Regions from separate parts of the Thermoanaerobacterium calidifontis genome, predicted to be linked through region 1. Evidence: riboswitches for the same ligand, from Rfam matches in the RefSeq annotation. Region 1 holds a riboswitch; the other holds the start of a gene.
What was found. A riboswitch is a leader RNA that binds a small molecule or an ion and turns the genes downstream of it on or off. The one in region 1 is predicted to bind FMN.
Positions count from the first base shown of each region.

Region 1 (18,716 bases):
TTGACTACTTGAGAGACAACATGGTGATATATAAAGAGGAAATGGTGCAAAGGCATCTAAATTATGCAATCGTGGATGAGGTCGACAGCATATTGATAGATGAAGCCAGAACACCGCTTATCATTTCTGGCGTTGGCGAAAAGTCTACGGATCTATATAAAAGAGCCGATGCTTTTGTAAGAACTTTGAAAAATGAAGAAGATTATACAATAGATGAAAAGGCCAGAGTAGTAAGCTTGACTGAAAAAGGTGTGGAAAAAGCTGAGAAGTTTTTTAATTTGGATAATCTGGCTGATCTTGAAAATATAGAGATTTCCCACAATATAAATCAGGCTTTAAAAGCACATGCCATAATGAAAAGGGATAAGGATTACGTTGTAAAGGACGGAGAAGTCATAATAGTAGATGAGTTTACTGGAAGGCTTATGTTTGGCAGGAGGTACAGCGAAGGTCTGCATCAGGCAATAGAGGCCAAAGAAGGCGTAAAAGTCGAGAGAGAAAGCAAGACTCTTGCCACAATCACTTTTCAGAATTATTTCAGGATGTACGATAAATTAGCAGGTATGACTGGTACTGCTCTTACCGAAGAACAGGAATTCAGAGCTATATATGGTCTTGATGTTGTGGTAATACCTACCAATAAAGAGATGATAAGGATAGATCATCCTGATGTCATATACAAGACGGAAGAAGCAAAATTTAAGGCTGTCGTTGAAGATATAGTGGAACATCATAAAAAGGGACAGCCTGTACTTGTGGGTACTATTACCATTGAAAAATCAGAGAAATTAAGCAATATGCTTAAGAAACTGGGCATAAAGCATCAAGTTTTAAATGCTAAGTACCATGAAAAGGAAGCAGAGATTATAGCGCAAGCAGGACGAAAAGGCGCTGTTACGATAGCTACAAACATGGCTGGGCGTGGTACTGATATCATTTTAGGCGGCAATCCCGAATTTTTGGCGAAGAAAAAGATGATTGAAGAAGGATATTCTCCAGATGTCATAAATGAAGCATCTGGATACGGACCATTGCACAGCGAAGAACTTGTAAAGGCCAGAGAGAGATACCAGGAGCTTTTAAATGAGATAAAGAAGGAAACGGAAAAAGAGCATGAAGAAGTTGTTAAACTGGGTGGATTGTATATAATCGGCACAGAAAGGCACGAGTCCAGAAGAATAGACAATCAGTTGAGAGGGCGTTCTGGACGTCAAGGCGATCCTGGAGAGTCCCGTTTCTACATTTCTCTCGAGGATGACCTTATGAGGCTTTTTGGCTCTGAGAGAATAAAAAACATGATGAATACTTTAGGCATAGAAGACGATCAGCCTATCGAGCATAAGATATTGACAAAACAGATAGAACAAGCACAGAAGAAAGTTGAAGGCATAAACTTCGATGTCAGGAAAAATGTCCTTGAGTACGATGATGTAATGAATAAACAAAGGGAAATAATATACAAAGAGAGAAGAAAGGTATTAGAAGGAGAAGACTTAAGGCAGTACATCCTTGACATGGTAAAAGACATCATAAGAAGGAATGTGGAAATCTACACTGCAGGTAGCAAATATCCTGAAGAGTGGGACATAGAGGGATTATTGAATCATCTTTACGATTTATTTTTGGAAAAAGACAGCGTAGTAATAGATGTTGATTTTGGTAGGCTCGATAAGGAGATGCTTGCAGATATAATATATGAAGAAGCTGTAAGGCAGTATGAGAAAAAAGAGCAGCAAATAGGTCCACAGATGAGAGAGATAGAAAGGATAGTCCTCTTAAAAGTTGTGGATACGAGGTGGATGGATCACATCGACGAGATGGATCAGCTTCGCCAAGGCATAGGATTGAGAGCTTACGGACAAGTAGATCCTGTCATAGAGTACAAGAAAATAGGATATGAGATGTTTGAGGATCTTGTGAATTCTATACAGGAAGATACGGTGAAGTTCCTGTACCACATAGAGATAAGAAATGACAATATGCCACATAGAGAGCAGGTGGCTAAGCCTATCGCTACAAATCAAAGTGGCGATGAACCGAAGAAGCCTGTAGTCAAGAAAAAGAAAGTTGGAAGAAATGATCCATGCCCATGCGGCAGTGGTAAGAAGTACAAGAAATGCTGTGGAGCAAATCTTTAAAAATTTTAGAAGGAGATGATTGAGTGTTAGCAGATTATAAGACAGAAGTTTTGAACATGATAGATACTATAAAAGAAATGGGGGCTTCTCTTTGACATCGAAGGATTGAAAAGAGAAGTAGCAGAGATTGACAAAAAGATGTCGGAGCCTGATTTTTGGAGTGATTTAGAGAAATCTCAAGAGCTTTCAAAAAAGCAGAAAGATTTAAAAGAGATTATTTCAGAATACGAGGCTTTGGAAAAGCAGTGGGAAGATCTTCATACCCTTATCGAATTGGGTTTGGAGGAAGGGGATGAATCCCTTTCACAGGAAGTCCACGAGGAGTACAAAGCTCTTTCCAAAAAGGTAAACGACATGAAGATAAAGACGCTGCTAAGCGGGCCTTACGATAAAAACAATGCCATCCTTTCTATACACGCAGGTGCAGGTGGTACAGAAGCGCAGGATTGGACTGAGATGCTTTTGCGGATGTATATGAGGTGGGCGTCATCGAAAAATTACGATGTGGAGACGGTAGACTACTTGCCTGGTGATGATGCCGGTGTAAAAAGCGTGACGATTATGGTAAAAGGTCCTTTCGCGTATGGATATCTTAAAAGCGAAGCAGGTGTTCACAGGTTAGTCAGGATTTCCCCGTTTGATGCTGCCGGAAGGAGGCATACTTCATTTGCGCTTGTTGAAGTTTTGCCGGAGATAGACGATGATATTAAGGTGGATATAAGGCCTGAGGATTTGAAGATAGATACCTACAGGTCATCTGGTGCAGGTGGTCAGCACGTCAATAAGACAGAATCGGCTATCAGGATAACTCATATACCAACGGGCATTATCGTGCAGTGTCAGACAGAAAGATCGCAGATGCAAAACAGAGAAACTGCGATGAAGATGCTTAAGGCAAAATTGATGGATATGATGATAAAAGAGCAGAAGGAAAAAATAGAAGACTTAAAAGGCGAGCACAAAGAAGCAGGTTGGGGAAATCAGATAAGGTCCTACGTATTTCAACCTTACACGCTGGTTAAAGACCATAGGACGAATTTTGAGGTTGGCAATGTAAATGCTGTTATGGATGGGGAGATAGACGACTTTATCAACGCATATTTAAAGCAGAAGGTGTCATAAAGGGATATCGGAGGATATCCCTTATTTTAAATTTTAAAAATGAAGGGAAGGTTTTATGGATAAGATTGCATTAGCACTTAAGCAGGAATTTGGATTGAAAGATTTTCAGGTACTGAATACCATCAAACTCATTGACGACGGGAATACTATACCATTTATCGCAAGGTACAGGAAAGAAGCGACAGGAAGCCTGTCAGATGAAGTTTTAAGAAATTTTTACGATAGGCTTTTGTACCTAAGGAATTTAGAGGAGAAAAAAGCCGATACGATTCGTTTGATTGATGAACAGGGTAAGCTTACGGATGAGATAAGAGAAAAAATAGAAAACAGCAAGACACTGCAGGAAATAGATGATATCTACAGGCCTTTTAGACCAAAAAGAAGGACAAGGGCAACTGTGGCGAAAGAAAAAGGGCTTGAAGATCTGTCTAAGTTGATATCTGAAGGCAATGTCAAAGAAGGAAATCCAGATGACTACGCTTTGAAGTTTTTAAATGACAAAGTGGCAACTTTAGAAGAAGCTTATCAAGGCGCGATGGACATAGTGGCAGAGGACATATCTGATGATGCAGATACGAGAAAGTACATAAGGGATACCATTTGGGAAAATGGCAGTATTGTTACAGAAAAGCTTAAAGATGAAAAATCTCCTTATGAGATGTACTACAGCTACAGAGAGTCAATTAAAAAGATACCTCCTCACAGGATTCTAGCTATTAACAGAGCTGAGAGAGAAGGGTATATTTCTGTCAAGATAGACGTAGATGATGAAAAGATAGTGAATAGATTAATCGCAGAAAGTGTAAATAATCAATCGATTTTTAAAGAGTATCATGTAAGTGCAATAGTTGATTCATACAAAAGGCTTATCAAACCATCTATAGAGAGGGAAATAAGAAATAAGCTTACTGAGATTGCTGAAGATAAAGCTATAAAAGTGTTTAAGATGAACTTAAAGAGCCTCCTTTTAGAGCCACCTGTCAAAGGATATGTTGTGATGGGGTTTGACCCAGCGTACAGGACAGGGTGCAAGATTGCCGTTGTAGATGAAACAGGAAAACTTTTAGATACTGCCACTGTCTACCCTACGCTGCCTCAAAACGATGTAGATGGAGCAAAGGCGGTTTTGAAAGACTTGATAGAGAAGTACAATGTTGGTCTTATTTCATTAGGAAATGGAACTGCATCGAGAGAAAGCGAAATTTTTATAGCAGATCTAATCAAAGAGATGGACAGAGATTTGAAGTACGTCATAGTAAATGAAGCTGGTGCATCGGTGTACTCGGCGTCAGAGATAGGGACAGAGGAATTTCCTGACGTAAACGTAAGCTTAAGAGGGGCCATATCGATGGCGCGAAGGCTTCAAGACCCCCTTGCTGAGCTTGTAAAGATCGATCCTAAGTCTATTGGAGTAGGGCAGTACCAACACGATGTAAACCAGAAGATGCTGGGCGAAGCTTTAAATGGTGTCGTTGAAGACTGCGTAAATAGCGTAGGAGTCGACTTAAACACTGCATCTGTATCGCTTTTAAAGTACGTAGCAGGTATAAATGGGACCATAGCGAAAAACATAGTTGAGTATCGAAATACGGTTGGCAAGTTTAGAAATAGAAACGAGCTGAAAAAAGTCAAAAGGTTAGGTGAAGGGACTTTTACGCAATGTGCAGGCTTTTTAAGGATATTAAATGGTGACGACATATTCGACTCTACAGGTGTACATCCAGAGCGTTATGAGGTATTGGAAAAGCTTCTTTTGAAGTTTGGATATGTTAAGGATAAGTTAGATATTAAAAGCTTGAGGGATTTTGCTTACAAACTTGAGGAGTATGGACTTTTGAAGTTATCACAAGAATACGACATAGGAATTCCTACGCTTAATGACATTGTAAATGAATTAAAAAAGCCTGGCAGAGATCCCAGAGAAGACCTTCCAAAGCCAATCTTGAGATCTGATGTGATGACGATAGAGGAGCTTAAAGTTGGGATGGAATTGATGGGGACTGTAAGAAACGTCGTTGACTTTGGGTGCTTTGTAGATATAGGTGTTCATACTGATGGACTCGTCCACATATCAGAGATGTCTCAAAAGTACGTAAGTCATCCTTTGGATGTGGTATCTGTAGGTGATGTAGTTAAGGTAAGAGTAATTGACGTCGATGTAGAAAGAAATAGAATATCACTTTCAATGAAATAATATATGTATGATATGAACAAATGGAGGTTTTATATTGACAGCTTATGACGTTATCGGAGATGTTCACGGCTGCTATAAAGAGCTTACAGAATTAATAGATTTATTGGGCTACACATTAAAAGACGGTGTATACTTCCATAAAGATGATAGAAAACTTGTGTTTTTAGGCGATATTACAGATAGAGGGCCTAATTCTGTAGGTGTCATTGAACTTGTGTATAGAAATGTTAAGGCTAAAAAAGCTCTTTACACGCCTGGCAACCATTGCAACAAGCTTTACCGCTATCTTATAGGTCACAATGTGAAAATCATACATGGATTAGAGACAACAGTAGCCGAGTTAAATGACTTAAGCGAGAAGCAAAAAAGAATAGTCATTTCACATTTTAAAGAGCTTTACGAAATGGCTCCAATGTACCTTGTTTTAGATGATGGCAAGCTTGTTGTGGCACATGCGGGAATTAAAGAAAAATACATAGGCTTTTACGGGAAATACGTAAGGCAATTTGTCTTATATGGAGATATAACAGGTGAAAAAAATCTAGATGGCACGCCAGTAAGGCTTGACTGGGCAAAGGACTATAAAGGCAAACCGATTGTCGTGTACGGCCATACGCCTGTGAAAGAGCCGAGGTTTTTAAATAATACGGTTAATATAGATACAGGGTGTGTATTTGGAGGGAAGCTTTCTGCTTTAAGGTATCCTGAAATGAAGGTATACAGCGTAAAATCTTCGATGCCTTACGATGAAAGCAGGTTTAGAAATCTTTAGGAGGAAAATAGATGAGGAGAAATAAAAATAAGCTTTTCGTAAATAGCTTGTTAATAGGGGCTTTTGTATTTTTGTTTTTTTGGGTACTGTTTCGGTATGGCGACTACCTTACGTACCTTTTAAAAGACCCTGCAAAGTTTGAAAAGTGGATTTTAGGCTTTGGTGCAAAAGGCGTGCTGGTGTTTATACTTATACAGGTGCTGCAGGTTGTAATATTTATAATACCTGGTGAAGTGGTGCAGGTAGCTGGTGGATACCTTTATGGTGCTGTTTTAGGTTCTCTCTATTCTTTGATCGGCATAACCATTGGCTCCCTCTTGTGCTTTGCCATAGCAAGGTTTTTGGGTTATGAGTTTGTGAGGGGAATGATTTCAGAGGATAAGCTAAAAAAGTTTGACTACATCATAAACAACAAAAAAGGCGAGATGGGGCTTTTTATTGTATTTTTGATGCCAGGGCTTCCAAAAGATGCTTTGTCTTATGTGGCAGGATTAACACCAGTCAAATTTGTAAACTATTTTTTCATAACGGCTTTAGCTCGACTTCCGGGAATAGTTATTTCTTCATATATTGGTTCAAACATTGAACATAAAAATTACATGGTTTCTGCCGTTGTTTCAGTGATAGCGGTTATTCTATTTGTCATAGGATTTTTAAATAAAGACAAGATAATCAAGAAGATAAATTAAACTTGCTACTCTGTTTACAATTTTTATCAGTGTAGTATAATATCTTTTAGGTTCTTTTCATTTGAAAAATTCTAAAGACGGGGGGTTTTACGGTGTATCTTTTAAAAGGCGGCAAAGTATTGACTATGGCAGGGAAAAACTATGAAAAGGCTGATGTACTTATAGGAGATGGAAAGATATTAGATGTAGGTGAGGAAATAATAGCACCGCTTGATGCGGAAGTCATAGATGTATCTGGGCTTACAGTGATGCCAGGCATGATAGATGCTCATTGCCACTTGGGCATGTGGGAAAATGCCGTAGGGTTTGAAGGGGCAGATGGAAATGAGGAGACAGATCCTATCACACCACAGTTGCGGGCTATTGATGGCATAAACCCTATGGATAAGTATTTTCAAGAAGCATACGAGGCAGGCGTTACTACGGCTGTTACAGGTCCTGGCAGTGCTAATGTCATAGGTGGACAATTTGTAGCCATCAAGACTTATGGCAGACGCATCGACGATATGATAGTAAAAGAACCTGTGGCGGTTAAAGTGGCCTTTGGAGAAAACCCGAAATCTGTCTACAATGAACAGCACAAGATGCCTATGACTAGAATGGGCATTGCTGCACTGCTTAGACAGGAGCTTATAAAGGCCCAAGAGTACATGGAGGACATGGAGAAAGATCCTTCTGATGATGAGAAAAAGCCGTCAAGAGATCTGGGGCTTGAGATTTTGGTTAAAGTATTAAAAAGAGAGATACCTTTAAAGGCACATGCCCATAGGGCTGATGACATATTCACTGCTTTAAGGATAGCAAAGGAATTTAACGTGGACATAACCATTGACCATTGCACTGAAGGCCATCTTATAGCTGATTACCTTGTCATGGAAAAGGCAAAAGTCATCGTTGGTCCGTCATTATCTGAAAGATCAAAGGTGGAGCTTGCAAACCTTACTTTTAAGACGCCGGGGATTTTATCAAAAGCAGGGTTGGATGTAGCCATTATGACAGACCATCCTGTCATTCCGCTTAATTACTTGCCGATTTGTGCAGGTCTTGCAGTAAGAGAAGGTATGGATGAGATGGAGGCATTAAAGGCTATTACGATAAATCCAGCTAAGATCGTCGGAATAGACGATAGAGTTGGCAGCATAGAAAAGGGAAAAGATGCTGATATAGCCGTATTTGACGGAAATCCAATTGAGATAAAGACTAAGACAAAGTTTGTATTCATAAATGGACAATTGGTATTTAAAAGATAAATATAGTTTTGAAAGGAGTAAAGTAAATGGGATTTAATTTAAAAGGCAGGAGTTTATTATCTTTAAAAGACTATACACCGCAGGAGATAAGGTATCTTCTGGACATTTCAAAGCAGGTTAAAGCAGAAAGAAAGGCAGGAATAGTCCATCAAAGGTTTTTAGGAAAGACAATCGCATTGATATTTGAAAAGCGCTCAACAAGGACCAGGTGTGCATTTGAGACAGCATTTGGCGAAGAAGGAGGACACCCTGTCTTCTTGTCGACAGATGATATTCAGCTTGGGGCAAAAGAATCCATAGAAGACACTGCGAGAGTTCTCGGCAGGATGTTTGATGCCATCGAATTTAGAGGATACAATCAAAGCACTGTTGAAGCTCTTGTAAAGTATTCAGGCGTCCCTGTATACAATGGGCTTACAGACGAATACCATCCTACACAGGTTTTGGCTGATTTAATGACGATAGAAGAGGAATTTGGACACTTAAAAGGCACAAAATTGGTGTTTGTCGGCGATGGAAGAAACAACATGGCAAATACGCTGGCTATCGGCTGTGCCAAGATGGGCATGGAATACGTTATTAATTCGCCAAGAGAGCTTTGGCCTCAAGAGGACTACATAAATGAGATTAGAGAAATGGCTGCCGAAAATGGAGGGACATTTACTCTGACAGATGTGCCTGGTGAAGGCTTAGAAGGCGCACATGCAATTTACACAGATGTATGGGCATCTATGGGAGAAGAATCAAAGCAAAAAGAGAGAGAAATGCTGTTAAGGCCATTCCAAGTGAACGACGAGCTTATGAAAAAGACAAATAGGCCTGACACGATATTTTTGCACTGCTTGCCTGCTGTAAAAGGACAGGAAGTAACGTACGAAGTGATTGAAGGAAAGCAGTCGAGGGTATGGGACGAGGCTGAAAACAGAAAGCATACCATTAAGGCTGTCATGATAGCGACGATTCTCTAAAAAAGTCAAGGCAATTTGCCTTGGCTTTTTCACATACTATTCAAATCGCGAATAAAATGATATAATGTAGAATGTCATTATTTGCGTAAGTAGGAGGATACGATGAAAGGAAAAGTAGTAATTGCGCTTGGGGGAAATGCACTGCAAGACAAGGATATGGTGCCTACAGCCGAATCACAATTGAATACAGTTAGAAAGACGGCTATGTACATTGCAGACATCATAAAAGAAGGGTATTCTGTCATTGTGACACATGGAAATGGGCCACAGGTAGGAAACATCGTAATACAGAACGAGACAGCGTCTAACATAATACCAGCCATGCCCTTTGATGTGTGCGGCGCGGAAAGCCAGGGAATGATAGGCTATATGATTCAGCAATGTTTAGGCGAGGTTTTTAAAGAGAAGAATATACAAAAGGATGTTGCAACAATCGTTACACAGGTTGTTGTAGATAAAGATGATGCTGCATTTTCACATCCTACAAAGCCAATAGGGCCATTTTACTCTAAGGAAGATGCGGAGCTATTGGAAAAGGAAAAAGGATATCAGATGGTAGAGGACAGTGGAAGAGGATATAGGAGAGTCGTAGCATCACCAGAGCCTAAAGAGATAGTTGAATTAAACACAATAAAGCTTTTGGAGAGAAACGGTGTCGTTGTAATAACGGCGGGTGGCGGAGGAATACCTGTAGTAAGGGAAAATGGCAGCTTAAAAGGTGTGGCTGCTGTGATAGATAAAGATTTGGCATCTGAGAAATTGGCAGAAGATTTGGATGCAGATATTTTATTGATATTGACCGCTGTAGAAAAAGTGTACATCAACTACAAAAAGCCTGATGAAAAGCCTCTGGATGTGATTTCAAGCCATGATATAGAGATGTATTTAAACGAAGGCCATTTTGCAGAAGGCTCAATGATGCCGAAAGTCAAGGCTGCAATAAGGTTTGCCAGGTCAAGAAAAGGAAGGCGAGCCATAATAACGTCTTTAGAAAAGGCACATGATGCTTTATCAGGAAATACAGGCACTGTTGTGGTTGACGATTAAAAAATACTTGACAAATTGATATATTTGTGACATTATAATATTTAGAATTGAATAAACCAGTGGAGAATATCTTCAGGGCAGGGTGAAATTCCCGACCGGCGGTAAGCGTAAGCAAGCCCGCGACCCGCAGATGCGGTGGACTTGGTGAGATTCCAAGGCCGACAGTACAGTCTGGATGGAAGAAGATTTATTTTTGTTTGCTTTCATCCTGAAGATGTTTCTTCGGGATTTTTAAATTTGGAGGTGTCATTTATGGAACACAGCAAGACAAAAGTGATTGTAACTGTAGGGCTGCTTTCCGCAATAGCATTTGTACTGATGTACTTAGAATTTCAATTGCCACTATTTCCAAGTTTTTTAAAATTTGATTTTAGCGATATACCGCCTCTTTTAGCAGCATTTGCATTAGGGCCTGTATACGGCATCTTTGTGGAGATTGTAAAGAATGTGATACATCTTCCAGTTAGTCAATCTGCAGGTATAGGAGAAGTGGCCAATTTCGTTGTAGGCTCTATTTACGTATTTACTGTTGGCGTAATCTACATGAGAAACAAATCTAAAAAGTCAGCGTTATTTGCAATGATTTTAGGAACTATTGTCATGGCTATTGCGGGATCAGTATTAAACTACTATGTATTTTTGCCATTATATCAGAAGATAATGGGTTGGCCGTTAAGCGCCATCGTTGGAATGGGAAAGGCGGTAAATAGCCATATAGTTGATTTGAAGACATTGATAGCGTACGGTATTTTTCCTTTCAACATCTTGAAAGGCTTAGTAATATCTCTAATCACGTTCCTCATTTACAAGAAATTATCTCCAATGTTGAAGATGTAGTCACTTAAAATAACGGACAGTGTTCCGTTATTTTTTTGCGCTTTTTTATTCATCCATTAGGCGTTTGTTTTATGGTATACTTGGTATATAATATTTGTATAAATTTCACGGTGGTGTTCTCAATGAAAATACATTTTAGGACAAAAAGCTCTGATGAAACGGAAAAGATAGGAGTTAAGTTAGGCAGTTTGCTAAAAAGAGGAAGTATCGTGCTTATATCTGGAGATTTAGGTGTAGGCAAGACAGTTTTGACAAAAGGCATTGCTAAAGGTATGGGTATATGGGACTATGTCACAAGCCCTACATTCATGATTGTAAATGAGCATATGGGAGAAATTCCTCTTTACCATTTTGACGTGTACAGAATTGACGACTACATGGAATTGTACGATATAGGCTATGAGGAATATTTTTACGGTGACGGTGTTTGTGTCATTGAGTGGCCTGAAAAGATAATGCCTCTTATCCCGAAGGAAAATATATTTGTGCATATTTTCATGGGTGATTCTTTCGATGAGAGGATAATAGAGATAGAATCACATGGTGCAAAATACGATGAAGTGATTAAGGAGATGAAGTGATGAAGGTACTTGCAATAGATTCATCGTCAAAGACGGCTACTGTCGCTTTAGTGGATGAAAGTGGCTTAATAGGTGAATTTTCTATAAATCATCTGAGGCATTCTGTTATATTGATGCCAATGATGGATGAACTTTTAAAAATGGCGGAGGTAAAAAAGGAGGAAATAACCCATATAGCTGTATGTGAAGGACCAGGATCTTTTACAGGTTTAAGGATAGGTGCCGCTACTGCGAAGGGATTAGCTCAATCTTTTGATGTGCCAATTGTTGGCGTATCATCATTAGATGCCCTTGCCTATAACGTAGGAGAATTTAAAGGCATCATCTGCCCTATTATTGATGCGTTAAGAGGAAACGTCTATACGGCTTTTTATAAAGGTGGAAGTGAGTTAAATAGACTTAAAGATGTGTCACTGGAAGAATTAGGCGTAGTTATGGACATAGTAAAGGGATACGGTGAAGAAGTTTTATTCGTCGGAGATGGTACTATTGCTTATAAAGACACATTAAAAAGTGCGTTGCCAGATGCCTTTTTTGCATCGCCGATTAACAACATATCAAGAGCGTCATCGGTTGGAATGATGGCACTTAAAAAAATATCAAAGGGCGAGATATGCACATATCTTGACTTTAAACCGTATTATATTAGAAAGCCTGCACCGTTGGAAAATTCTAAGTGATGTTTTGGAGGGTTTTATGGATATAAAGATTCGCCCTATGGTAAAAAGCGATATAGACAAAGTCATGGAAATTGAGTATTTAAGCTTTTCTGTGCCATGGTCTTTTGAATCATTTGTGATGGAAGTTACGAAAAATAGTTGTGCACACTACATTGTTGCTGAGGTAGATGGCAAGGTGGCTGGATACGGTGGTTTTTGGGTGGTTGTTGATGAAGGACATATAACAAACATTGCCGTTCATCCGGATTTTCGAGGGAAAGGTGTAGGTTCTGCCATCGTTGAAGGGCTTATTGAACTTGCCAAAAATAAAGGCATAACGTCTATGACGCTGGAAGTGAGAGAATCTAACCTTGTAGCACAATCGCTTTATAAAAAATACGGATTTAGACCTGTTGGCAAGAGAAGAGGGTATTATCAGGACAACAATGAAGATGCAGTTATAATGTGGAAATACGATATGTAAGGAGAGATTGTATGAGGGAAAACACGATAGTATTAGGGATTGAAACATCCTGCGATGAGACATCGGCAAGTGTCGTAAGAGACGGTAAAATCGTGATGTCTAATGTCATATATTCGCAGATAAATATACACAAGGAATTTGGCGGTGTTGTCCCTGAGATAGCATCAAGAAACCACATTGAAGCCATTGGAAATGTGGTGAAAGAGGCTCTTTTGAAGGCAGATGTGACGCTTGATGACGTTGATGTTGTTGCTGTTACATACGGTCCGGGACTTGTAGGTGCATTGCTGGTAGGGCTTTCGTACGGAAAGGCTTTGGCATACGGGAAAGGCGTGCCATTTGTTGGCGTAAACCACATTGAAGGGCATATATCTGCAAATTACCTTGACAGCGATTTTGAACCGCCGTTTATTTGCCTTATAGCGTCAGGTGGACACAGTCACATCGTATTTGTAAAAGACTATGGACAGTATGAGGTTCTCGGCAGAACGATGGATGATGCTGCAGGAGAAGCATTTGACAAGGTGGCAAGAGCATTAGGTCTTGGCTATCCTGGTGGTCCTAAAATAGATGAGATCTCAAAAAGCGGTGATCCATATCGGTATAACTTTCCAAAGTCTTTTATGGAAAAGGATAATTTTGATTTTAGCTTTAGTGGATTGAAGACAGCAGTCATAAATCAATTGCACAAAGAAAGGCAAAATGGCATTGAGATAAATGTGGCAGACTATGCTGCCAGCTTTCAGATGAATGTAGTCGATGTTTTGTCATCAAAGCTTATTGAGGCTGCTAAGTTTAAAAACATAAAAAAAATATCCATAGCAGGCGGTGTGGCTTCTAACAGCCTTCTTCGAGAAAGATTAAAAAAACTGGCAGATGAAGAAGGGTTTGTGATTCATTTTCCAAAACAAGTGTACTGCACAGACAATGGCGCTATGATAGCAAGTGCAGGGTATTTTGACTTTATTCGCGGAAGAGTTTCAGGATTAGACTTAAATGCTGTTCCGTATTTAAAACTTTTTTGATTGTTGGCGAAAAATCTGTGCATATTGTGGAAAATTGTCTTTAAATCTGACATGATGCTGTTATGTGTCTGTGGATAACTTTGTGGATACTGTGATTAACTTTAATAGTTTGGATATTATGTAATCAAATGGAAAAAAGAAAGGGGCTTTCTATTATGAATAACATGCTTTTTCTGTCAAAGGTAGGCAAAAAGTATATTGAGGAGATACAAAGCATTGCGACAAATTTTAATGTAATAAGCAAAGACGACGTAGAAGACATTTCCAAATATATTGAAGATGTGGAAGTGCTGGTTTGCTTTGATGGAGATGCTAAAAAGGAATTGATAGACGATGCCAAAAACTTAAAATGGATTCACCTATTGAGTGCTGGTGCTGATGCGATGCCGTTTGATATACTTAAGCAGAGGAATATAATCTTGACCAATTCAAAAGGTGTTCACAAGTATCAGATATCTGAACAAGTTTTAGGGTATATGCTTTTATTTGAAAGAGGATTAAATTACTTCATAAGAAAGCAAATCAATAGAGAATGGGACAAATCTGTAAGGGTTTCTGAATTGTACGGAAAGACGGTTTGCATACTTGGCGTCGGAAGCATTGGAGAAGAAATAGCAAGGATTGCACGGGAATTTGGAATGAAAACCGTTGGAGTGAGAAAATCAGGCAAGTCAAGTCCCTTTATAGATGAGATGTACACAGATGAAAATATGATATATGCAGTTTCAAATGCTGATTACGTAATATGTGCGCTGCCTTTGACTGATGACACATACCATCTTTTAGATGCTGAGTTTTTTAAAAGCATGAAAAGCGACAGCGTATTTATAAACATCGGCAGAGGAAGTGTTGTCGATGAGGTATCCTTAATTGATGCGTTGAGGCAAAAAAACATAAGAGGCGCTGCATTGGATGTATTTGGAAATGAACCGCTTTCAAAAGATAGTCCTCTGTGGGACATGGAAAATGTGGTGATCACACCGCATACGGCAGGCATATCGCCTCGATACATGGAAAGGGCAGTACAGATATTGAAACACAACCTTAAAGCATATATGGGCGATGGTGATTACATAAACGTCATCGATTTGAAGAAGCAATATTAAAGCGGGTATAATTTACCCGCTTAAAATTTCCCATTCTTCATACAGTTTTTCTAATTTTTCTTTTAACATATTGTATTTTGACTGTGTGTCGACGATTTCTCCAGTTTTGTATATATCGGGATTGCACATTTTTTCTTCCAGTTCTTTTATGGCGTCTTCAGTTTCTATTATCTCGTTTTCTATTCGTGCCATGTATTCCCTTTGCTTTTTGGCTTCTTTCTGCTTTAGCTTTTCTCGCATTTTTTCGTTCTTAAGCTGTGTCTTTGTCTTTTTTTCCTCTTCGTCTTCTTTTGTATTATTTTCATTTCTTTTTTCTACGTAGTACGAATAATTCCCATAGTATTCCTTAATAGAATCGCTGGACATTTCCAATACTTTTGTGGCTATTTTGTCTATAAAGTACCTGTCGTGTGACACGAATAGAAGTGTGCCACCAAAATCTAACAATGCCTTTTCCAGCACTTCCTTTGACTTCAGGTCGAGATGGTTTGTAGGCTCGTCTAAAAGTAGAAAGTTGGCTTTTGAAAGGATAAGCTTTAAAAGGGAAACTCTTGCTTTTTCCCCGCCACTTAACTTGCCTATTTGTTTAAACACATCATCGCCGCTGAACAAAAAAGAGCCCAGCATAGTCCTTACTTCTGTTTGAGTCAGATAAGGATTTTCATCCCATATTTCGTCGATTATTGTTTTCTCATCGTTTAGATTTGAAAACTCCTGTTGATAATAGCCTATCGATACATTTGTGCCTAAGCTTATGCTTCCTTCGTAATTTGCAATCTCGCCTACGATGGTTTTAAGGAGAGAAGTTTTTCCTACGCCATTAGGCCCTAAGATAGCTATTCTATCTCCTTTGTAGACTTCAAAGCTTATATTGTGAAATACAGGTTTATCGAAAGACAATGAGAGGTCAGATACCTTTAAAACATCATTTCCGCTTTTTTCTATAAAATCAAACGAAAGTTTAATTGTTTCATTGTTTATAGAAGGCTTATCTATTTTCTCCATCTTGTCCAGAAGTTTTTGCTTGCTTTCAGCCATTTTTACTGATTTTTCGCGGCGGCGATTTTTCTGTATCATTATCATTTCCTGTATTCTCTTGATTTCCTTTTGCTGCTCTTCATAAGCCTTCATCATTATGCTTATTTCTTCATTCTTTTTCTTTACGTACTCTGTGTAATTTCCATCGTAGGATTTCAATGTCTTATTTTCTATCTCAAATATTCGAGTTGCGATTCTGTCGAGAAAAAATCTGTCATGTGATATGACCATTACAGTTCCTCTAAAAAATCTCAAATACTGCTCAAGCCACTCTATGGAAGGTATATCAAGATGATTTGTAGGCTCATCTAAAAGAAGAAGGTCAGGATCTTTTAAAAGCGCCTTTGCCAGCATAAGCCTTGTCTTTTGGCCACCGCTTAAGGTAGAAACAGGTTTATCAAATTCTTCTTGGCTAAAGCCTAATCCTATAAGCACGCCTCGAACTTTGCTGTCAACCGAATAACCCTCTTTTTTGTTGTATTCATCTGTCAACTTTGAATATTCGTCAAGAAGCTTATATAATTTAGATTCATCTTTTGTATCTGCTATCAATTTTTCCAGCTTCTTTATTTCATTTTCAAGATTTTCAATGTCTTGAAAGACTGTCTTGACTTCATCGTAAATAGACTTGTTGCTTATTATATAGGCGTTTTGCTCAAGATATCCTACGCTTATTAGTGGCATCGATATGTTTCCGATGTCAGGCTGAAGATCTTTTACTATAAGCTTAAATAGAGTCGATTTTCCAGCTCCATTATCTCCTACAACACCTATTTTATCTCCTTCATTTACAATGAAAGATATATTTTCTAATATGCTATTTATTCCGTATGATAAATTTACGTTATTTGCTGATATTATAGCCATTTAATACTCCTCCTGTTATAATATAATATATCAAAGATTATGTCCTATTTAAAGTGCAATTGATATTTAATTTTTATGGTTTTGTTGCCGATATTATATATGTCAAAATTAACGAGGTGAATGTGTATGGATTTTTCGACGTTATTAGGGATTTTGTTAGGGTTTGGCTCTCTCATCTTAGCATTTGTCATGGAGGGTGGAAGCGTTGCGTCTTTAATAGGTGTATCGGCAGCACTTATAGTTTTAGGTGGAACGATAGGCGCTACTATGACTTCTTTTTCGATGAAAGATATGTTGAAACTTCCGAAATTGATTGGGAAGGCTTTTAAAGAGGAAGGCAACAAATACGGTGATATAATCAGGTATTTTGTGTATCTCGCTCAAAAAGCCAGAAGCGAAGGACTTTTAAGCCTTGAACAGGAGTTGCAGTCAGATGAAATTAAAAACTACGATCCTATTTTAAAAGACTGCATTGAGCTTGTCATAGATGGTGCGGATATTGAGCTTATAAGGACTACTATGGAAAATAGGATATACATAGAAGATAAAGAGCTTAAAAGAGAAGCCAGCATCTTTGAAGCTGCTGGCGGATATTCCCCAACCATGGGTATCATAGGTACGGTTATGGGACTTGTTCACGTCTTGGGAAATCTCAGTGAACCAGATAAGTTGGGGCCTTCAATAGCTGTTGCTTTTATAGCTACACTTTATGGTGTAAGTATGGCTAACCTTGTATGGCTGCCTATAGGCAATAAGCTTAAGAACAAAGCGCAGATCAAAAAGACGGAAAAGGAGATAATCTTAGAAGGCAGCCTTTCACTGCAGGCTGGTGAAAATCCTAAGATAGTGGAGAAGAAGTTGCTGACATTTGTAGTTGAAAGGGAATCAGTTGCTAAAGCAAAAGAACAAAGTGTGAAAGGTGAAATTGCTGATGATAAGGCATGAAGAAGATGAAGGGAAAAAGGACAACAGTGAAAGATGGTTGCTTACTTATTCTGACATGATAACGCTGCTAATGATATTTTTTATTGTGCTTTATACTATAAGTACGGTTAATTCTCAGAAATTTCAGCAAATTGCTGCATCACTTGGTAAAACTTTTGATGGAACGAATTACGTCATAGGTCAACAAAGTGGAAATAGCATACTTGGCAGCATTAAGACTACAGGTACAAATGGCACTAACGACAATTCGATTGCATCACAGCTCGACAAGCTTATAAAGCAGTACAACCTTCAAAACATGGTGACTTACAAGGTGGACGAGAGAGGTTTTGTCATAAGCCTAAATGATACATTGCTATTTGATACTGGTTCAGCAGATGTCAAACCTGAGCAGAAAGAGACATTGATAAAAATAGGAAACATATTAAAATCGATGCCCAATTACATCCGCGTCGAGGGGTATACAGATAATGTGCCCATAAACAATAATCAATTTCATTCAAACTGGGAGCTTTCTGTCATAAGAGCCACAAATGTGGTTGAGATTTTGGTGAATGACGTAAAGATGGATCCGGCAAAAATTTCGGCTGTAGGGTATGGTGAGTATCGTCCAATAGTGCCAAACGACAGCGATAAAAATAGGCAGCTTAACAGGAGAGTTGATATAGTGATAATGAACAGCGATTACAACAAGTGGGAACCTGCTCAGTAAAAAAATAGATATTTCCAGGTTGACATATTATTTACAATGTAATATAATTTCTTTATTAGGATTTTGTCTGGGGTGATTTTATGACTAAAAAAACAATAGTGCCAATGCCTGTAATAAGGAGATTGCCGAGATACCATAGATATTTAGAAGAATTATTGAAAAATGATGTAAAAAGGATTTCATCCAGAGAGTTAAGCGAAAGGATGGGCGTGACTGCCTCGCAGATAAGGCAGGACCTCAATAATTACGGCGGATTTGGACAGCAAGGTTATGGTTACAACG
Region 1 covers NZ_AP042436.1:2,125,764-2,144,479, reverse strand. The annotation lists gene secA (preprotein translocase subunit SecA) at 1-2,138, shown strand, start outside; one part of gene prfB (peptide chain release factor 2) at 2,162-2,230, shown strand; one part of gene prfB (peptide chain release factor 2) at 2,232-3,260, shown strand; gene ACZ42G_RS11215 (Tex family protein) at 3,316-5,454, shown strand; gene prpE (bis(5'-nucleosyl)-tetraphosphatase PrpE) at 5,489-6,226, shown strand; gene ACZ42G_RS11205 (TVP38/TMEM64 family protein) at 6,238-6,915, shown strand; gene ACZ42G_RS11200 (amidohydrolase) at 7,008-8,165, shown strand; gene argF (ornithine carbamoyltransferase) at 8,192-9,133, shown strand; gene arcC (carbamate kinase) at 9,236-10,180, shown strand; FMN riboswitch at 10,245-10,371, shown strand; gene ACZ42G_RS11185 (ECF transporter S component) at 10,433-11,017, shown strand; gene tsaE (tRNA (adenosine(37)-N6)-threonylcarbamoyltransferase complex ATPase subunit type 1 TsaE) at 11,140-11,598, shown strand; gene tsaB (tRNA (adenosine(37)-N6)-threonylcarbamoyltransferase complex dimerization subunit type 1 TsaB) at 11,598-12,278, shown strand; gene rimI (ribosomal protein S18-alanine N-acetyltransferase) at 12,295-12,741, shown strand; gene tsaD (tRNA (adenosine(37)-N6)-threonylcarbamoyltransferase complex transferase subunit TsaD) at 12,753-13,766, shown strand; gene ACZ42G_RS11160 (D-2-hydroxyacid dehydrogenase) at 13,895-14,872, shown strand; gene ACZ42G_RS11155 (ABC transporter ATP-binding protein) at 14,885-16,777, opposite strand; gene ACZ42G_RS11150 (flagellar motor protein) at 16,904-17,722, shown strand; gene ACZ42G_RS11145 (OmpA/MotB family protein) at 17,709-18,434, shown strand; gene ACZ42G_RS11140 (redox-sensing transcriptional repressor Rex) at 18,515-18,716, shown strand, end outside.

Region 2 (12,865 bases), 580 kb from region 1:
GAAACTAAATATAAGATAGCAAATAAGCTTGTTTCACTTGGAGTTGACGTAATAGAAGCCGGCTTTCCTGCTGCATCAAACGGTGATTTTGAAGCTGTAAAGTATGTAGGGGAGAATTTAGATGGCGTCACTGTCGCAGGATTGTCAAGATGTGTGAAAAGCGATATAGATAGAACATATGAAGCATTAAAAAATGCGAAAAAGTCCAGGATACATCTTTTTATTGCCACATCTGATATTCATTTAAAATACAAGTTAAAAATATCCAGAGATGAAGCTTTAAAAATGGCAGTTGACAGTGTGAAATATGCTTTAGGTAAATTTGATGAAATTCAATTTTCTGCTGAAGATGCATCAAGGACTGATTGGGATTTCTTGGTCAAAGTGTTTAACGAAGTCATTGATGCTGGAGCTAAGATAATAAATATACCTGATACGGTAGGATATGCCGTTCCAAAAGAATTTGGCAGATTGGTAGAGTACGTAAAAGATAACATTCACGACAGAGAAAATGTGACGATAAGCGTCCACTGCCACAACGACCTTGGCATGGCTGTGGTAAACTCACTTTCAGCAGTTGAAAGCGGTGCGGATCAAGTGGAAGTTACTGTATGTGGAATAGGGGAAAGAGCTGGAAATGCTGCTTTAGAAGAAGTCATCATGGCCATAAATACAAGAAAGGATTATTTTAATGTAATCCATGGCATAAACACAAAGGAAATTTACAGCACATGCAAGCTGGTAAGTGAGATGGCAGGGATAGAACTTCAACCAAACAAAGCCATTGTTGGATTTAACGCTTTTAGGCATACTGCTGGAATCCATCAACACGGTGTCATAAACAATAAAGCTACCTACGAGATAATGAAGCCAGAAGATATAGGCATAACGACTGATCATATATCTATGGGCAAATTATCCGGCAGAAATGCCTTTGAATTGAAGTTAAAAAACATGGGATTCAATCTTTCGCGAGATGAGATAAATATCGCTTTTAAGAGATTTAAAGACGTAGCTGACAATAAAAAAGTTGTAGATGATGAAGATATAAGAGAAATCGTAGAAGATGTAATTTTAAACAGTAAGAGTTTTAAGGAGGGAGAGCTTTGGGGTTAACACTTACACAAAAAATTTTAGCTAATAAAGCCGGATATGAAGTTAAACCTGGAGATCTTATAGAGATAGACGTTGACATGGTGTTAGGCAATGATGTCACATCGCCTGTTGCCATAAAAGAGTTTTTAAAGATAGGTGTAAAGGAAGTATTCGACAAAGAGAAAATTGCATTAGTGCCTGACCATTTTGTCCCAAACAAAGACATAAAGTCTGCAGAACAAGTAAATATCGTAAGGAAATTTGCCAGAGAATACGGCATCGTAAACTTCTTTGAAGTAGGGCAAATGGGGATAGAACATGCCCTTTTGCCGGAAAAAGGCTTAGTATTGCCAGGAGATGTGGTAATAGGTGCAGATTCTCATACATGCACGTACGGTGCAATAACGTGTTTCTCTACAGGAATAGGAAGCACTGATATGGCCTGTGCCATGGCTACAGGCAAGGCTTGGTTTAAGGTTCCCGAAGCCATAAAGTTTAATCTTAAAGGAAAGCTTAATAAATGGGTAAGCGGAAAAGACGTCATACTGTACATCATCGGCATGATAGGTGTAGATGGCGCACTTTATAAGTCGATGGAATTTACTGGCGACATCTCGTCTTTGTCGATTGATGACAGGTTTACAATTGCAAATATGGCTATAGAAGCAGGGGCTAAAAATGGTATTTTCGATTACGACGAAATTACCGAAGCATATGTTTTGGGGAGAGCAAAGAGAAATTACAAAGTGTTTAAAGCTGATGATGATGCAGAATACGTAAAGACATACGATATAGACTTATCAACGATAAAGCCGCAAGTGGCATTTCCTCACTTGCCTGAAAACACAAAGTCCATAGATGATGTTGGAAATGTAAAGATAGATCAAGTTGTAATAGGTTCTTGTACAAATGGCCGTCTACAAGATATGGAAGTGACGTATGAAATTTTAAAAGGCAAGAAGGTTCATCCAGATGTAAGGTTGATAATATTCCCAGCTACACAAGACATATACTTGGAATGTGTAAGAAGAGGCTATATAGAAGAATTCATAAAGGCAGGTGCTGCTGTATCTACGCCTACATGCGGCCCTTGTTTAGGCGGTCACATGGGGATACTTGCAAAAGGTGAAAGGGCAATATCCACTACAAACAGAAACTTTGTTGGCAGGATGGGTCACACAGAAAGCGAAGTGTACTTGGCAAGTCCTGCTGTAGCAGCGGCATCAGCCATAAAAGGCTATATAGCAAGTCCTGAGGAGGTGGCTTAATTGGAAGGAAAGGCAATAAAGTACGGCGATAATGTGGATACGGATGTAATAATACCTGCAAGGTTTTTAAATACATCTGATCCAAAAGAACTTGCTGCCCATTGCATGGAAGATTTAGATAAGAGCTTTAAAGATAGAGTCAAATCGGGAGATATAATGGTTGCAGGAGACAATTTTGGCTGCGGTTCATCAAGAGAACATGCTCCTATAGCCATAAAGGAGTCTGGCATATCGTGTGTCATCGCAAAGTCGTTTGCCAGAATATTTTACAGAAATGCCATAAATATAGGATTGCCTATATTGGAATGTCCTGATGCGGCATCTTCGATAGAAGACGATGATATTGTTTCAGTCGATTTTGAGACAGGTGTCATAAAAGACATAACAAAAGGCATCGAGTTTAAATCGCAGCCATTTCCTGAGTTTATAAAGAAGATAATCGAATGTGGCGGCCTTGTAAACTACGTGAAGGAAAAGGTGGTATAGATGTACAAGATAGCTGTATTACCAGGGGATGGAATAGGAAAAGAAGTAATGGAGGAAGCACTTAAAGTATTAGATGCTGTTTCAGAAAAATACAACATCCAATTTGAAGTAAAGAAGTATCTGTTTGGCGGCTGTGCCATTGATGAGTTTGGAACGCCGTACCCTAAGGAAACAGAAGAAGCGTGCCTTAAAAGCGATGCAGTTTTGTTAGGGGCTGTTGGTGGGCCTAAGTGGGATGATCTGGATGGCGATAAGAGGCCTGAGGCAGGTCTTTTATCGTTGAGAAAAAGCCTTGGCGTGTATGCCAATTTAAGGCCTGCCACTCTCTTTAATTCTTTAAGAAGTGCATCTCCTTTGAAAGACGAAATTTTAAAGGATGGGTTAGATGTACTTGTTGTAAGGGAATTGACAGGTGGCATATATTTTGGCGATAGAGGAACGGAAAAGATTGATTACGGGTATAAGGCATATGATACAGAATCGTATACCACCATGGAAATAGAGAGGATTGCCCATATAGCGTTTAAAGCGGCGAGAAACCGCAAGAAAAAAGTCACATCGGTTGATAAGGCCAATATTTTGGATTCATCAAGATTATGGAGAAAAGTCGTCAATGAAGTGAGTAAAGAATACCCAGATGTAGAATTAAACCATCAGTATGTTGACAATTGCTCTATGCAGCTTATAAAAGATCCATCACAGTTTGACGTGATACTTACATCAAATATGTTTGGAGACATATTGTCTGATGAAGCATCACAGCTTACTGGATCAATAGGAATGTTGCCATCAGCCAGCTTGAGAGGTGACAAAGTTGGGCTTTACGAACCTGTACACGGTTCGGCTCCTGATATTGCTGGCACGAAGAAAGCTAATCCTTTAGCTACAATACTATCTGTCGCAATGATGCTGGAGTATTCCTTTGACATGGTTGATGCCGCAAATGACATAAGAAAGGCGGTAAACGACCTATTGGAGGATGGCTACAGGACTCCTGATTTAGGAAAAGGCACTATTTTAAACACCGAAGAGATGGGCGACATGGTTGTAAAGTATTTAAAGAGGTGATTTTATGATAAGCGATAGCGTAAAAAAAGGAGTGGAAAAAGCGCCCCACAGGTCACTTTTGTACGCTTTAGGGCTTACAGATGATGAGATAAATAGGCCTTTAATAGGCATAGCTAATTCAAAAAACGACATAATTCCTGGACACATAAATCTTGACAAGATTGCAGAAGCAGTAAAAGCTGGTGTAAGGCTTGCTGGCGGCACTCCTTTAGAATTTTCCACAATAGGTGTCTGTGATGGAATAGCCATGAATCACAAAGGGATGAAGTATTCTCTTGCTTCAAGGGAATTGATAGCCGACAGCGTTGAGACGATGGCTATGGCCCATGGCCTTGACGGACTTGTGCTTATACCAAACTGCGACAAGATAGTTCCAGGTATGCTTATGGCGGCCGCAAGGCTAAACATACCAGCTATCGTAATAAGCGGAGGCCCGATGCTGGCTGGAAGTTACGAAGGAGAAGCATGCGATTTAAGCTCCATGTTTGAGGCGGTAGGCGCATTGAAGGCAGGCAAGATAAGTGAGGACGAGTTAAAGGCGATGGAGATGTCTGCTTGTCCTACGTGTGGTTCATGTTCAGGAATGTTTACCGCAAATACGATGAATTGCCTTACAGAAGGGCTTGGCATAGGACTTCCTGGTAACGGCACGATACCTGCTGTTTACTCAGAAAGGATAAGGCTTGCTAAAAAAGCAGGAATGAAGATAGTGGAGCTTGTAGAAAAGGATATTAAGGCAAGGGATATTTTGACAGAAGATGCTTTTATAAATGCCTTTTGCTTAGACATGGCTTTGGGAGGCTCTACAAATACAGTTCTCCATTTAAAGGCTATTGCACACGAAGCTGGAGTCCATATACCTCTCGAAAAGATAAATGAAATCAATGAGAAGGTTCCAAACCTGTGCAAATTAAGCCCTGCAGGAAAGTATCATATAGAAGATCTCTACCATGCAGGTGGCATACAGGCAGTATTGAAAGAACTGTCAAAATTAGGAGTCTTAAATACAGATTGCATTACAGTCACATGCGATACGATCGGTGAAAATTTCAAAGATGCGCGGATAAAAAATCATGATGTAATACACTCAGTAGAAGATCCCTACAGCAATACAGGTGGCTTGGCGATTTTGTACGGAAATATTGCGAAAGACGGTTCTGTAGTAAAGGCGTCTGCAGTAGCTAAAGAGATGCTTCGCCATTCTGGTCCTGCAAGAGTCTTTGATTCAGAAGATGAAGCCATAAAAGCCATTTATGATGGCAAGATACAAAAAGGCGATGTCGTTGTAATAAGGTATGAAGGGCCAAAAGGCGGTCCTGGCATGAGGGAGATGTTAAGCCCTACATCAGCACTGGCAGGCATGGGACTTGATAAGGATGTAGCGCTTATTACAGATGGAAGATTTTCTGGCGCCACAAGAGGAGCTTGCATAGGTCATGTGTCGCCTGAAGCGATGGAAGGTGGAGAAATCGCTTTGATAAAAGATGGGGATATCATTGAAATAGACATACCGGGAAGAAAGCTTAACTTAAAGATAGACGATGAAGAAATGGAAGAAAGAAGAAAAAACTTTAGAAGGCCGGAGCCTCACATTAAGACAGGTTACATGGCAAGGTACGCCAGATTAGTCACATCTGCAAATACTGGTGCGGTTTTAAAAAATGATTGACAAAGCTTAAATTCCATGAAAGGAGGCGCATATCGTGATCATAAAAGGTTCGCAGGTTGTCATAGAAGTATTAAAAGAGCAAGGAGTAGAAGTCGTTTTTGGCATTCCTGGCGGTGCCGTCATACCTCTTTACGATGCTTTGTACGATTCTGACTTGCGGCATATCCTTGCAACGCATGAACAGATGGCTGCCCACATGGCAGATGGATACGCAAGAGTGACTGGAAAAGTTGGCGTGTGCTTTGCTACATCAGGACCTGGTGCTACCAATTTAGTCACAGGAATAGCCAATGCCTACATGGACTCTGTGCCAATAGTTGCTATAACAGGGCAAGTTGCTACAAGCCTTATAGGAAAGGACTCTTTTCAAGAAGTGGATATTGCAGGAATCACGATGCCTGTGACAAAGCACAATTTTATTGTGAAATCACCTGATAAATTAGCGGACACTTTGAGAGAAGCCTTTTTTATAGCGAAAGATGGAAGACCAGGCCCTGTTCTTGTAGACATACCAAAGGACATTCAGACTGCAGATATAAACTTCGTCAAGCGAAAGGATTTTTATGTTGAAGTAAAGAAGCATCAAGTGTTAGAAGCAGATTTAGTAAAGGCAGCCCAGTTAATCTCATCAAGCAAAAGACCAGTTATTTTTGCCGGTGGTGGAGTAATATGGAGCGAAGCATCGAAGAATTTGTACGATTTTGCTAAAAAGCACATGATACCTGTAGCTACTTCGCTTATGGGCCTTGGATGCTTTCCAGAAGATGATGAGTTGTCATTAGGGCTTATTGGAATGCATGGAAGCAGATATGCCAATACGGCCGTTTATAAATCAGATTTGGTGATTGCAGTAGGGTCAAGGTTTAGCGACAGAGTCGCCGGTAAAGCAGGTGGTCTGGCGCCAAATGCAAAAGTCATTCACATCGATATCGATCCTGCGGAAATCGGCAAAAATATCGATGTTGATGTGCCATTAGTAGGAGATATCAAAGAAGTCTTGTCTCTTTTAAATGGAATGATAAAAGAAAAAGACAATAGGGAATGGATTAATGAACTTATATCGATAAAAGACAAAACGTCCTTTAAATATAAAGATGATGGGAAATTGAAGCCACAGTGGATAGTAGAAAGGGTTCAAGAGCTTGGAGGAGACAATCTTGTAGTAGCGACAGAAGTAGGGCAAAACCAGATGTGGGCGGCTCAATACTATAAATTCAAAGAGCCAAGGACATTTGTCACATCCGGTGGATTAGGTACCATGGGCTTTGGACTTCCTGCATCAATAGGTGCACAAGTAGGGAGAGATGACAAAAGAGTGGTGAATATTGCAGGTGACGGCAGCATAAGGATGAATATTCATGCCCTTGAAACGATGTCGGTGTACAACATACCTGTTATAACGATAATCCTCAACAATCAGACACTTGGCATGGTTAGACAATGGCAAAATCTCCTTTACGACAAAAGATTTTCTCAGACAGATTTAAACCCGAATCTCAATTTTTCAAAAGTCGCCGAAGCTTTTGGGGTAACCGGAAGAAGAATTTACACGAAAGAAGAATTTACAGATGCTTTTAGTGAAGCATTGTCAAACAACAAGCCTTATGTTTTAGAGTGTATCATAGACAAAGATGAGATGGTTCTGCCATTTATTCCTGCTGGAGGAACCATTGAAGAGATGATAGACTAGCATTTTTATAAAATTAATGTTATAATTATAGAAACTAAATAAGATTAAACCTTCAGGGATTGGTGAAATTCCATACCGGCGGTAAAGCCCGCGAGCCTTATGGCAGATCTGGTTAGATTCCAGAGCCGACAGTATAGTCTGGATGAAAGAAGGTGAAATGGCAATTGTCATTATGCCCTGAAGTATTACATGCTTCAGGGCTAATTTTTTGAGGTGATTTATGGAGAAATACATGAAAAGGGCATTAAAGCTTGCTAAACTTGGTGTAGGACACACAAACCCAAATCCTTTAGTAGGAGCTGTAATTGTTAAAAATGGCAAAATTATAGGTGAAGGCTATCATGAATACTATGGAGGACCACATGCGGAAATAAATGCATTAAAAAATGCTAAAGAAGATGTAAATGGAGCCACGCTTTATGTGACATTGGAACCGTGTTGCCATCATGGAAAAACACCACCTTGTGTCGATGCTGTCATAAAATCAGGCATAAAAAATGTTTTTATCGCTATGGAGGATCCAAATGAACTTGTAGCAGGAAAAGGAATTAAAAAGCTTGAAGAAGCTGGTTTAAATGTTTATACTGGATTGTTAAAAGATGAAGCAGAGAAATTGAATGAAGTATTTATAAAGTACATCATAAGTAGAGAACCTTATGTAATATTAAAATCCGCCATAACAATTGATGGAAAGATATCGACTTTTACAGGCGATTCTAAGTGGATAACAAATGAAAAATCAAGGGAGCATGTCCATAAAGTTAGAGGCAGCGTTATGGCAATAATGGTAGGTATTAATACAGTTATAAAAGATAATCCACATCTTACTGTTAGATTGCAAGGATATAAAAACCCTTTAAGAGTTATTGTGGATAGTCACGGCAGGATTCCATTAGATGCAAATGTCATCATTGATAAATCTGCTAAGACATTAATAGCTACAACAGATATGATGCCACATGATAAGGTGAAAGCTTTGAATGATTTGGGTGTTGATGTTGTTACAATCGAAAAAAAAGATAATAAAGTCCATCTAAAGAAATTGATCTATACGTTAGGGGAAAGAGGGATAGATAGTATTCTCATAGAAGGTGGAGGAACTCTCAACTATTCTGCTTTAAAAGAAGGAATAGTAGACAAAGTTATGTTTTATATTGCTCCAAAAATAATAGGTGGAAGCAATTCATTAACGCCTGTGGAAGGTGATGGCATTGCTTTGATTAAAGATGCAATAATGATTGAAAAGATAGATATAAAAAAATTTGACGATGACATACTTATAGAAGGTTATATAAAAAAGTAGGTGTTAAGATGTTTACAGGAATTATAGAAGAAGTTGGAAAGGTCAAAATGATTCAAAGAGGAAATATTACCAAAATAGCAGTAGAGTGCAAAAAAGTCTTAGATGGTGTAAGAATTGGAGATAGCATAGCTGTAAATGGAGTATGCTTAACGGTTACAAATATAGGTAAAGATTTATTTACATCAGATATAATGTATGAAACACTTAAAACAAGCAATTTAGGAAGTTTAAAGATAGGAAGCATTGTCAATTTAGAAAGGGCATTAAGCATATCAGGTAGGCTAAATGGACACATTGTGACGGGACATGTAGATACTGTTGGTACAATAATTGATAAAAACAAAATAAACAGTACGACGACATTTAAAATTAAAATTGATGAAAGATATTCAAAATATGTGGCTGATAAAGGAAGTATTGCTGTGGATGGAATAAGTTTGACAGTGGTAGAATCATCAGCTTCATACTTTACAGTGTCAATTATACCCCATACAGAGAACAATACAACTTTAAATATAAAAAGAATCGGAGATACCGTAAATATTGAAGTTGACATACTTTCAAAGTATGCAGAAAGGCTTTTAGCGAAGAAAAACGTTGATGAATTTTTAATAGAAAATTATTTATAAGGAGATGTTCATAAATGTTTGATACTATTGAAAGCGCAATAGAAGATATAAAAAATGGAAAAATGGTCATTGTAGTCGATGATGAAGATAGAGAGAATGAAGGGGATTTAGTTATGGCTGCGGAAAAAGTGACAAGTGACCATGTGAACTTTATGATAAAGTACGGCCGTGGATTGGTATGTGTTCCTATGATGGGGGAGAGGCTTAAAAAATTAAACATTGGCAAGATGGTGTTTGATAATACCGATAAAAAAGAAACTGCTTTTACAGTATCTGTAGATCATAAAAACTGTAAAACTGGAATTTCTGCTTATGAAAGAGCACTTACTATAAAAATGCTTATAGATGATGAATCGATGCCGGATGACTTTACAAAGCCAGGACATGTATTTCCATTGGAAGCGAAAGAAGGAGGAGTATTAGTAAGAGCGGGACATACGGAAGCAGCGTGTGATTTAGCAAGGCTTGCAGGTCTTAAAAGTGCTGGTGTAATCTGCGAAATAATAAAAGATGATGGGAAAATGGCTAGGCTTCCAGAGCTAATTGAATTTTCAAAAAAATTTAATTTAAAAATAATATCTATCGCTGATCTCATAGAATATAGAAGAAAAAATGAAAAACTGGTGAAAAGAGTGGCAGAAGCATATTTGCCCACAAAGTATGGAGATTTTACGATAATAGGTTATGAAGAAATCTTAACAGGTAAAGAACACGTTGCGTTGGTGAAAGGTTATTTATCTGATAGTCCTACATTAGTCAGGGTTCATTCAGAATGTTTGACAGGCGACATTATGGGTTCATTAAGATGTGATTGTGGCGATCAGCTTCATACATCGATGGAGAAGATTGGAAAAGAAGGAGGTGTACTATTGTATCTAAGACAAGAAGGCAGAGGAATAGGACTTTTAAACAAGATTAAAGCATATCATTTGCAGGATGAGGGACTTGACACGGTAGATGCCAACATCAGATTAGGTTTTCCGGATGATATGAGAGAGTATGGGATTGGAGCTCAGATTTTGAAGGACCTTGGGCTTAAAAAACTCAGGATAATGACAAATAATCCCAAAAAACTGGTTGGTATTTCAGGTTATGGCCTTGAAATTGTAGAAAGAGTTCCTATAGAGGTTTCAATCAATAGACACAATGAAAGATATCTTAAAACAAAAAAAGAAAAATTTGACCACATATTTACTTCATTTTAAAAATAAGCAAAGGAGAGATTGTATTGAAAAAGTATGAAGGAAAACTCATTGGAAATGGCTTAAAAGTAGGCATTGTTGTAAGCAGATTTAATGAATTTATAACAAATAAACTTTTGGATGGTGCTTTGGATGCTTTAAGAAGACATGGTGTAGATGATGAAAGCATTGACATTGCTTGGACGCCAGGCGCATTTGAAATACCCCTTATATCAAAGAAGATGGCCACATCAAAAAAATACGATGCAATTATCGCGCTGGGTGCTGTAATAAGAGGCGATACACCGCATTTTGATTATGTTGCAAATGAAGTATCAAAAGGAGTAGCAAAAATATCGGTAGATTATGATGTGCCTGTAATATTTGGAGTCCTTACGACGGATACAGTTGAACAGGCAATCATGAGGGCTGGAACAAAGTCAGGCAATAAAGGGTTTGAAGCGGCTGTTACGGCAATTGAGATGGCCAATTTGATAAAGGAAATAGAAAGCTTATAAAAAAATACCCATCTTAAGAGCATTACGCTTTTAAGATGGGTATTTTACTTCCATGATGGTATTATGCCGGATTTTTGGAATGTTTTAAAGACGACTACGAAAACTGGCCCCATTATAAGCCCAAGACCACCAAAAAGCCTTGCACCGATAAACATGGATAAAAGCGTTACAAGAGGATGAAGGCCTATGCTTTGGCCGACTATCTTTGGCTCTATCATCTGCCTTACGACTGTGACGATGGCATATATGATAAGCAAGTAGATTCCAATAAGGTAGTTTTTGGTGAATATGTTGTACAATGCCCATGGGACTAATACAGAGCCTGATCCTAAAACAGGCAGTATATCTATAAAGCTGACTAAAAGCCCCAGCAAAAATGCGTAATCAAAACCTATTATCGTAAGCCCTATGGAAACTTCTAAAAAAGTGATAAACATTATGGTTATTTCAGCCCTTATAAAGCCTATTAAAGTTTGAAAGAGATCTCCTTTTATATTTTCAGCGTGAAATGCCCAATTGGATGGAAACTGTCTTTTTATAAAGTTTAATATGAGCCATTTGTCTTTGCTTAAAAAGAACGTTGATACGATTGTTATTATTGACATAAAGAAAAAGTTAGGCAGCTTTGTTGCCAAGCCTAATATCCATCCTGCGAAGTTTTTAGCGTACACAGATATATTATTTAAAATCGATTGAAGATTGCTTTCTAAGAAAGTTGAGATGTTTGTAGGAAGCGATACATAATATCTCCTAATTCTGTCTATCAAATCAGATATCACTACATCAAAATTCTTTGTGTAACTTGGTGCGTGTTCAGCTAAAGTATTGAGTTCGAATACAAGCTGTGTGACTAAAAGGCTTATTAAAAGACCGATTATTCCAATCAATAAAAGTATAAAGAATGCAGATGACAAACCCCTTGGTATTTTCAGTTTTTTTTCTGAAAACTCTACGGCAGGGTCAATTAAAATAGCCAAAAACAATGCCACTGCAAAAGGCATTAAAAATGGAATAAGCTTAAACACAAATAGGTAAAAGCTCAGTATGACTGCTAATATTACAATTGAATTTCTTATAGTGCTTTGATACCGTGAGAGAAAATCTTTCACGAAAAACCCCTCCTTACTCTTTATTATAGTATCGGAATAGCTATGTGTCTACATAAATGAATAAATAAAATCCGGTTTTGCCGGATTTTATTTATTGGGCGGTCTTTATTTTGATTTCATATGATTTTTTAGCTATTTCTGATTGAGATATTATTCCTTTTTCGATAAGCAATTCTATCAAAGATGTCAAAGCTAAAGTGTTTTTGTACTCTGTGTCTTTTATGTCGGCAATTTCTAATAGGTATTTGATTTCGTTCATCATATTCCCCCATAAATTATTTTATATAGTAATTATTGACACATATATTCATTATATACATTGTTGTTGTAATGTATATAAAGTTAGTATTTGAAATATTGATGTGATATAATAATAACTGTATATTTAAAAAAGGAGATTGGACGATGAAGAGCAATACGAAAAAAGAGATTGTAAGTTGGATACTAACTATTGGGCTTGCTTTTATCATAGCTATGTTTATCAGGACGTATGTGTTTGAGCTTGTTGACGTACCTACAGGTTCTATGCTTAACACAATACAGCTTAATGATAAGTTTATTGAATTAAAATTCATATACAGATTTGAGCCTATTAAAAGAGGTGACATAGTCGTATTTAAGTATCCCGACGATCCGTCTGTAAGCTTTGTAAAAAGGGTAATCGGAATTGGCGGAGATACCATTGAGATCAAAAATGGGATATTGTATAGAAATGGAAAACCAGTAAAAGAGCCATACCTTAAAGAGCCTATGAATAAAAATGAGACATTTGGGCCGTATAAAGTTCCGCCAAATCACTACTTCATGTTGGGGGATAACCGCAATCAATCTCTTGACTCAAGGTATTGG
Region 2 covers NZ_AP042436.1:22,128-34,992, forward strand. The annotation lists gene ACZ42G_RS00115 (2-isopropylmalate synthase) at 1-1,116, shown strand, start outside; gene leuC (3-isopropylmalate dehydratase large subunit) at 1,107-2,363, shown strand; gene leuD (3-isopropylmalate dehydratase small subunit) at 2,364-2,849, shown strand; gene leuB (3-isopropylmalate dehydrogenase) at 2,850-3,917, shown strand; gene ilvD (dihydroxy-acid dehydratase) at 3,922-5,586, shown strand; gene ilvB (biosynthetic-type acetolactate synthase large subunit) at 5,621-7,276, shown strand; FMN riboswitch at 7,321-7,434, shown strand; gene ribD (bifunctional diaminohydroxyphosphoribosylaminopyrimidine deaminase/5-amino-6-(5-phosphoribosylamino)uracil reductase RibD) at 7,497-8,579, shown strand; gene ACZ42G_RS00150 (riboflavin synthase) at 8,588-9,208, shown strand; gene ACZ42G_RS00155 (bifunctional 3,4-dihydroxy-2-butanone-4-phosphate synthase/GTP cyclohydrolase II) at 9,223-10,413, shown strand; gene ribH (6,7-dimethyl-8-ribityllumazine synthase) at 10,437-10,907, shown strand; gene ytvI (sporulation integral membrane protein YtvI) at 10,952-12,016, opposite strand; gene ACZ42G_RS00170 (hypothetical protein) at 12,108-12,275, opposite strand; gene lepB (signal peptidase I) at 12,422-12,865, shown strand, end outside.
Region 2: it holds a riboswitch for FMN, as region 1 does, so the genes downstream of both, ribD (bifunctional diaminohydroxyphosphoribosylaminopyrimidine deaminase/5-amino-6-(5-phosphoribosylamino)uracil reductase RibD) here and ACZ42G_RS11185 (ECF transporter S component) in region 1, are expected to answer to the same signal.